2 regions of the Streptosporangium sp. NPDC002544 genome follow, and region 2 is predicted to be linked to the other one. Evidence: riboswitches for the same ligand, from Rfam matches in the RefSeq annotation. Region 2 holds a riboswitch; the other holds the start of a gene.
What was found. A riboswitch is a leader RNA that binds a small molecule or an ion and turns the genes downstream of it on or off. The one in region 2 is predicted to bind glycine.
Positions count from the first base shown of each region.

Region 1: it holds a riboswitch for glycine, as region 2 does, so the genes downstream of both, gcvT (glycine cleavage system aminomethyltransferase GcvT) here and gcvP (aminomethyl-transferring glycine dehydrogenase) in region 2, are expected to answer to the same signal.

Region 1 is NZ_JBEOWJ010000024.1:147,075-151,482, reverse strand. It holds gene ABT061_RS31635 (FtsX-like permease family protein) at 1-796, opposite strand, end outside; gene ABT061_RS31630 (ABC transporter ATP-binding protein) at 793-1,503, opposite strand; gene ABT061_RS31625 (helix-turn-helix transcriptional regulator) at 1,569-2,156, shown strand; glycine riboswitch at 2,227-2,325, shown strand; glycine riboswitch at 2,328-2,412, shown strand; gene gcvT (glycine cleavage system aminomethyltransferase GcvT) at 2,453-3,544, shown strand; gene gcvH (glycine cleavage system protein GcvH) at 3,541-3,930, shown strand; gene ABT061_RS31610 (L-serine ammonia-lyase) at 4,001-4,408, shown strand, end outside.
Region 2 is NZ_JBEOWJ010000044.1:29,387-33,794, forward strand. It holds gene ftsR (transcriptional regulator FtsR) at 1-318, shown strand, start outside; gene ABT061_RS42520 (bifunctional nuclease family protein) at 398-868, shown strand; gene ABT061_RS42525 (MerR family transcriptional regulator) at 1,013-1,633, shown strand; glycine riboswitch at 1,649-1,741, shown strand; gene gcvP (aminomethyl-transferring glycine dehydrogenase) at 1,912-4,408, shown strand, end outside.

The DNA of each region.
Region 1 (4,408 bases), on a different contig from region 2:
CCTCGGCATCCGGGTCGACGGCCGCGAGCACGAACGGGAACTCCTGGTAGAGCGGCACGCCCGCCTGGCCGGGCTTCAATCCGTTCCAGAAGTATCCGCCACCGTCGCCCAGACCGGTCCGCGTGGACCAGTAGCCGCGGTCGGGGAGCATCCGCTCGGAGGGGAACGGGCTGGTCCTCGCCGGGTCCTGCGACCAGCCGAGCGAGGTCGCCAACCGGACCCGCCGGCCGCCGGGCAGTTCCTCCTCGGCCGCCTCGACGAACTCGCCCCCGTCCGCGACCTCTGTGAAGTCGAGCGTGACGGGGCGGCGGGTGACGTACTCGTATTGGGGCTGCAGGAACGGGATCCGGGTGAGGCCCCGGTCGGTGACCCGGGTGCGCTCCACGCGCAGCATCGTGCGGTCGCCCTCGTGCAGCAGGTCCGTCACGTCGACCCTGACACCTGCCGTGTGCACGACATGACCGATCATGCCGATCGGGGCGGCGACCTCGACGCCGTTGACCCGCTTGATCCGCTCGTACTGGTCGAAGGTGATCCCCCCGAAGATGCCCGACAGGTAGTTGGCGCGGACCAGCCCCTGCGACCGCTCGATGGCGGTGGCCGAGTTCTCCGGGCGGACCAGGATGTCGTACTGCGCCCGGAAGTTCTCCCCGACGGTGCCAATGATCTCCAGACGCTGGGTCTCGGCGGTGCCGGTCAGCACGGTGAACCCGGTGGCCGCGACCACGATGCCGAGCAGGAGCACCAGTGCCCGGACGAGCCGGTGGCGAAGCTGGGCCCAGACCAGGCGGGTCATCCGAGCCGCCCGATCCGGCCGAGCACGTCCTGGGCGGGCGTCACCCGGTCGTCGCCGGTGATCCGGCCGTCACGCATCCGAACCACCCGATCGCACGCCGCCGCCACCTCGGGGTTGTGGGTGGCGACCAGCATGGTCATGCCGTACTCCTCCCGCAGGGAGAACAGCAGGTCCACGATCTCCTGGCCGGTGACGCTGTCGAGGTTGCCGGTGGGCTCGTCCGCCAGGAGCAGAGGCGGATGGGCGATCAGCGCCCGGGCGATCGCCACCCGCTGCTGCTGCCCGCCGGAGAGCTCGCCGGGCAGCGCCCGTTCCCGGTCGGCCAGCCCGACCGCGGCCAGCAGTTCCCTGGCGCGGGCCCGACGGTCGAAGCCCACCCTGCGCGGCAGCACGGGGGCGAGCACGTTGTCCAGCAGGCTCAGCGCCGGGAGCAGGTGGAAGCGCTGGAAGACGAAGCCCACCGCGCGCCGGTGCCGGTCGAGACCCCGGCGCCCGAGATCGTCGACGCGCTTCCCTCCGACGTGGATCTCGCCCCCGTCGGGGAGATCCATCGCACCGACAAGATGGAGGAGCGTGGACTTGCCCGCTCCCGAGGGCCCGGTGAACGCGACCGCCTGACCTGCCTCGACCTCCAGGCCGACCTCGTCGAGTGCCCTGGTGGAGCCGTGGACGCGGCTGACGCCTCGCAGGCTGACTTCAACGCTCATGACCGATACATTGTCACAATGTACGAGGGTCCGTGAAGTTCCTATCTTGTGACAATGTAGGAATCATGCCACTTAGCCATGCCGTGCTCACCCTGCTGGCCGACGGGCCCAGCCACGGCTACGAACTCAAGGCCCGGTTCGAGGCGGCGGTCGGCCCCCAGTGGGGCGGCCTCAACATCGGGCACCTGTACCAGATCCTGGACCGGCTGGTCAGGGACGGCCACGTGACCCGCAGCCACGTGACCCAGAGCGACCGCCCGGACAAGACGCTGTACCGGCTGACCGAGAGCGGCGCCGGTGAGCTGCGGGAGTGGGCGGGCGCTCCCTGGGTCCGCTCGTCGGGGTTCCGGGACGAACTGTTCCTCAAGCTGCTCGCGGCCACCCGGCTGGGCACGGACGCGCTCGGCTCGTTCGTGTCCGCTCAGCGCCAGGCCTACCTCTCGGACCTGGCGGCGCTGACACGCCTGCGCCGCGAACAGGACGACCCTCTGGTGTCCCTGCTCATCGACGCGGCCATCGCGCACACCAGAGCCGACCTGCAGATCGTCGACGGCGCCGAGGAGCGCCTGGCGGCGATGGCCACCGCCTGCGCGGACGTGCACACCGTAAGGCCCGAGGACGATGATCTCCGGGCACTGGGCGAGGGGGCCTGATCCCGGCCGGCAGGCGCGAGGGGATTTCGCTCGGCCGGTGCGGGCGGTTAGGCTGGCCTGCGACACCGATGAACCCCGCGCGGGAGAGTGTCCTGACATCCAGGCCAGGACCCCTGAAGGAGCAAGCCCTCCCCGCGAACCTCTCAAGGCAAAGGACCGTGCGGGTAGGTGCCTCTGGAAAGCAGGTCCCACGACCTCGCCGAAGGTGAAAGTCCGGTAAAACCCGGATGAAACTCTCAGGCACCAATGACAGAGGGGGAGGATGATCTCATCTGTCCCTTGTCTGAGGTGCGAACATGTCCCGACCTACGCCGCTGCGCGGCGTGCACGAGTCCCTCGGCGCGACGCTGACCGACTTCGCGGGCTGGCTGATGCCGCTCCGCTACGGCAGCGAGTCCGCCGAGCACAACGCGGTCCGCCAGGCGGCCGGCCTGTTCGACCTCTCCCACATGGGTGAGATCTTCGTGACCGGCCCGCAGGCCGCCGAGGCACTCGACTACGCGCTGGTCGGCCACCTCTCCGCGCTGGCGCCCGGCCGCGCCCGCTACACGATGATCGTCGACGCCGGGGGCGGCGTGCTGGACGACCTGATCGTCTACCGGCTGGCCCCCGAAGAGTTCATGGTCGTCGCCAACGCCTCCAACTACCCCCGGGTGGCCGCCGAGCTGACCGAGCGCGCCAAGGACTTCGACGCCGCGGTGCGGGACCGCTCCGAGGAGTACGCGCTGGTCGCCGTCCAGGGGCCGCGCTCGGTGGAGATCCTGAGCACTCTCACCGACGCCGACCTGGACGGGCTCGGGTACTACGCGGGCCTGCCCGCCGTGGTGGCCGGACACGAGGTCCTCGTCGCCCGCACCGGATACACCGGCGAGGACGGCTTCGAGCTGTTCGTCGCGGCCTCGGCGGCGGAACCCCTCTGGACCGCCCTCACCGAGGCGGGCGCGCCGCACGGGCTGGTCCCCGCCGGCCTGTCCGCGCGCGACACCCTCCGCCTGGAGGCGGGCATGCCGCTCTACGGCAACGAACTCTCCGCGGACCTCACTCCGTTCGACGCCGGGCTCGGCCGTGTGGTGAGGTTTGACAAGCCGGGCGACTTCGTCGGCCGGGCCGCCCTCGAACCGCTCAGGGACGTCCCGCCGGCCCGTCGTCTGGTCGGCCTGGTCGCGAGCGGCCGCAGGGTGCCCCGGCACGGGTATCCGGTGGTGGTCGCCGATGACGGCACGGTCGCCGGGGAGGTCACCAGCGGGGCGCCCTCCCAGACACTGGGCAGGCCCATCGCCATGGCCTACGTGGACAGCGGCCTGTCGTCAGGGCTGGCCGTCGACATCCGGGGCAGCCGCGAGCCGGTCGAGGTCGTCGAACTGCCTTTCTACAGGAGGAAAAAATGAGCAGCATTCCCGAGGACCTGCACTACACCAAGGAACACGAGTGGATCAGCGGCGTCGACGACGGCCTGACCCTCACCGTGGGCATCACCGCCTACGCCGCCGAGGCGCTGGGCGACGTGGTCTACGTGCAGGTACCCGAGGTCGGCGCGTCGATCGCCACCGGTGACGCCGTCGGCGAGGTCGAGTCGACCAAGTCGGTGAGTGACATCTTCGCACCGGTCACCGGCGAGGTCGTGGAGGTCAACCAGGCGGTCGTGGACGACCCCTCGCTGGTCAACAGCGACTCCTACGGCGACGGCTGGCTGTTCCGGGTACGTCTTGAGGGCTCCGCCGACGACCTGCTGTCGCCGGAGGAGTACACCGCGCTCACCTCGGGTGAGTCATAAGTTCGACGCCTCGCGTCGCGGTCACGCGCGTCCCCGGGCGCGCGTGACCGTCCACGCTGGAAGGATTCAGATGACGATCAGTGTCTTCGATCTCTTCAAGATCGGAATCGGCCCGTCCAGCTCGCACACCGGCGGCCCGATGGCCGCCGCCCACAAGTTCGCCCGGGGCCTGCACCGGGACGGGCTGCTGGAGAAGACCGCGCGGGTGAGCGCCATCCTGTACGGCTCGCTCGGGCTGACCGGCAAGGGCCACGGCAGCGACAAGGCGGTGCTGCTCGGCCTGTCGGGCGAGAAACCCGAGCTGGTCGACGTCGACACGGTCGACGAGCGGCTGGCCGCCATGCGCGCCTCGGGCACCGTCCGCCTGTACGGCTCCCACGAGATCCCCTTCGTCATCGGCGAGGACCTCGTCTTCGAACGCAAGATCTCGCTCCCCCACCACCCCAACGGCATGCGCTTCACCGCCCTGTCGGAGTCC
Region 2 (4,408 bases):
GAGACCCTCACCGAGCTGGAGGACTACGGTCTGCTGGCCGCCGTGGCCCGCTACTACGACGCCGAGGCACTGGTCGTGGCCCGCAGTGTGGGCGCCCTGGCCGCCTTCGGCCTGCGTGCCCGCCACCTGCGGGCGGTCAAGGCCGCCGCGGAACGCGAGGCGGGGCTGGTGGAACAGGCCGTCGCCCCGCTGCTGCGCCGTCGCGGCCCCGGCGCGATCGACCAGGCGGACGAGACGGCGAGGGAGATCTCCGGTCTCCTGCTGGAATTGCACGCCTCGTTGCTGCGTTCCGGAGTCCGTGGGGCACTGGGCCGGTGAGAGCCTGACCAGGCACTCGTACCCCCACGAGTGTTACGTTGAACAAACCGGTCGGAATCCAGCGAAGACGGAGCAGCCCGTGTTGCAGATGGAGGTCGTGGGCGTTCGAGTTGAAATGCCCTCTAACCAGCCGATCGTCCTGCTGAAAGAGACGCATGGGGAGCGTTACCTACCTATCTGGATCGGCATGACGGAAGCCACGGCGATCGCCATGGCCCAGGCCGAGGAACCACCACCCCGGCCACTTACCCACGACCTGTTCCGGGACGTGCTCGAAGGGCTCGGAGTCAGGTTGAACACTGTCAACATCGTCGCTTTACGCGACGGCATCTTCTTCGCGGATCTCGTGTTCTCCAACGGGGTCGAGGTGAGCGCGCGCCCTTCCGACTCGATCGCCTTGGCACTTCGCACCGGTGCACGTATCTTCGCGAGTGAGGATGTGGTACGGGAGGCAGGGGTGATCATCCCTGACGACCAGGAGGACGAGGTGGAGAAGTTCAGGGAGTTCCTTGACACGATCACGCCCGAGGACTTCGGCCGCGCGGGGTAGGAATTTCGGTGCATTTACGCTTCACGACGCGCCGGGTGGGGTCGTTGACTGGACTTGGCCCCAGTCCTACGGTGCAAGTGAAACCTGCGGTCGTGCGTAAACCCCCAGATCAGGCCGTGGGATGAGAGAAAGCCGGAGGTCCGCGTGGCGGTCAGCAGCGGCGAGGGTAGAAACGCCGACCAGGATGACCCGGAACGGCGCCAGTCGGCACGTCAGCGCGCGGGTGAAGAGGGTCTGCTGTTCGACGGGCAACCGGTGAAAGTGCCCGCCGACATCGGCTACAGGGGGCCGACGGCCTGTTCGGCGGCAGGAATCACCTACCGGCAACTCGACTACTGGGCACGCACCGGCCTGGTCGAGCCCACCGTGAGAGCCGCCCACGGCTCCGGCTCCCAGCGGCTGTACGGCTTCCGTGACATTCTGGTCCTCAAGGTTGTCAAGCGCCTTCTCGACACCGGTGTCTCCCTCCAGCAGATCCGCATCGCCGTGCAGCACCTGCGGGAGCGGGGCGTCAACGACCTGGCCCAGATCACTCTGATGAGCGACGGGGTGAGCGTCTACGAGTGCACCTCGCCGGACGAGGTCATCGACCTGCTCCAGGGGGGCCAGGGAGTCTTCGGTATCGCGCTGGGACGGGTGTGGCAGGAGGTGGAGGGCTCTCTCGCGGATCTTCCCGGCGAACGCGCGGAGTCGGGCGGGGGCCCTTTAGGCGATCATCAGGCCGATGAGTTGGCCCGTCGTCGCAGAGCACGACGAACCGGGTAAACTCGGACTCGCCATTGACCCTGTGCGGGAGAGACCCCGACCGCGATCGGGGCGCCGAAGGAGCAACCTCCCCGGAATCTCTCAGGCACCCTGTACCGCACGGACGAGGCAACTCTGGAAAGCAGACGCGCCCGCCAGGTGCGTCTCACCGACGGTGCAAGCCTCCCGGCAAGGGCAGGTGAAGCTCTCAGGTAGCGACCACGTCGCGATGACAGAGGGGGAGAACCGGCATATGCCCGCGCCCAGCACCGGTCTCCACCCCGCCCGAGAGGCTTCTCATGACCGATCTGTCATCGCTCAGCGAACTCGCCCCTCCGCCGTTCGCGACCCGTCACATCGGGCCCGACGACGCCGACCAGACCCGCATGCTGGAGGCGGTCGGGTTCGCCTCCGTCGCCGACCTGGTCGCGGTGGCCGTGCCCGAGGCGATCCGCTCCTTCGCCCGGCTGGGTCTGCCCCCGGCGGCAGGGGAGTCCGAGGCCCTCGCCGAGCTGCGGGTCCTCGCCGGGCGTAACACCGTGCTCACCTCGATGATCGGCCTGGGCTACCACGACACGATCACCCCGGGTGTCATCCGCCGCAACCTCCTGGAGAACCCGGGCTGGTACACCGCGTACACGCCCTACCAGCCGGAGATCTCCCAGGGCCGGCTGGAGGCCCTGATCAACTTCCAGACCGTCGTCTCCGACCTGACCGCCCTCGACGTCGCGGGGGCCTCCCTGCTGGACGAGGCCACCGCCGCGGCCGAGGCGATGACCCTGGCCCGCCGCGCGGGCCGCACCTCGTCGAAGGTGTTCGTGGTCGACGCCGACGCGCTGCCGCAGACCAAGGCGGTGTTGCGCACCCGTGCCGAGCCGCTCGGCATCGAGCTGGTCGAGAGCGACTTCACCGGAGGGCTTCCCGACTGCTTCGGCGTGCTCGTGCAGTACCCCGGCGCCAGCGGCAGGATTCGCGACTTCCGCGCCATCGCCGACGCCGCCCACGCGTGCGGTGCCCAGGTGGTCGCCGCCGCCGACCTGCTCGCCCTCACCCTCCTGGCCGCGCCGGGCGAGCTCGGCGCCGACATCGCGGTCGGCTCCTCGCAGCGCTTCGGCGTCCCCCTCGGCTTCGGCGGTCCGCACGCCGCCTACATGGCGGTCCGTGACGGACTCCAGCGCCAGCTGCCCGGCCGCCTGGTCGGCGTCTCCCAGGATGTCGAGGGACGTCCCGCCTACCGGCTCGCGCTCCAGACCCGCGAGCAGCACATCCGCCGGGAGAAGGCCACCAGCAACATCTGCACCGCGCAGGTGCTGCTCGCCGTGATCGCCGGCATGTACGCCGTCTACCACGGCCCCGAGGGGCTGCGCAGGATCGGCCGCCGCATCCACCGGCACGCCGTCGTGCTCGCCGAGGGGCTGCGCCAGGGCGGTGTCGAGGTGGTCCACGACACCTTCTTCGACACCGTGCTCGCCCGCGTGCCCGGGCGTGCCGCCGGGGTCGTCGCCGCGGCCCGGGAGAACGGCGTCAACCTGCGCCTGGTCGACGCCGACCACGTGGGCGTCACCTGCGACGAGAGGACCGAGGTTCTCCATCTGGAGCAGGTCCTGGCCGCCTTCGAGGTCAGCGGCACCGTGCTGGCCGACCTGGACGCCGCCGCGCACGACGCGCTGCCAGGCGCGCTGGCGCGGGTCGGCGACTACCTCACCCATCCGGTCTTCCACAGCCACCGCTCCGAGACGGCCATGCTGCGCTACCTGCGCAGGCTCCAGGACAAGGACGTCGCGCTGGACCGGTCGATGATCCCGCTGGGCTCCTGCACCATGAAGCTCAACGCGACCACCGAGATGGAGCCGATCACCTGGCCGGAGTTCGCCGGGCTGCACCCGTACGCGCCGGAGGACCAGGCGGCGGGCTACGCCGAGCTGATCGGGGAGCTGGAGCGCTGGCTGGCCGAGGTCACCGGTTATGACGCCGTGTCGATCCAGCCGAACGCCGGCTCCCAGGGCGAGTTCGCCGGCCTCCTGGCGATCCGCGCCTACCACACGGCGCGTGGCGAGTCGGATCGTGACGTCTGCCTGATCCCCTCGTCCGCGCACGGTACCAACGCCGCCAGCGCCGTGATGGCCGGCATGCGCGTCGCCGTGGTCGCCTGCGACGACAACGGCAACGTGGACCTCGACGACCTCGTCGCGAAGATCGAAAAGCACCGCGACCGGCTTGCCGCGATCATGGTGACCTACCCGTCCACGCACGGCGTGTACGAGGAGACGATCGTCGATGTCTGCGAGCTGGTGCACGAGGCCGGCGGGCAGGTCTACGTCGACGGCGCCAACCTCAACGCGCTGGTCGGCCTGGCCAGGCCGGGCGAGTTCGGGGCGGACGTCTCCCACCTCAACCTGCACAAGACCTTCTGCATCCCGCACGGCGGCGGCGGCCCCGGTGTCGGCCCGGTCGCGGTCCGCGCCCACCTGGCCGACTACCTGCCCGGTCACCCGCTGCGCGGCGGCTCGGCGGTCGGCCCGGTCTCGGCCGCCCCGTACGGCTCCGCGGGCATCCTGCCCATCTCCTGGGCCTACATCCGGATGATGGGTGCCGACGGGCTGAAGGCGGCCACCGAGCAGGCCATCCTGTCGGCCAACTACCTGGCCCGCAGGCTCGATCCCCACTACCCGGTTCTCTACACCGGCCGCGGCGGCCTCGTCGCCCACGAGTGCATCATCGATCTGCGCCAGATCACCAAGGAGACCGGGGTGACGGTCGACGACGTGGCCAAGCGCCTCGTCGACTACGGTTTCC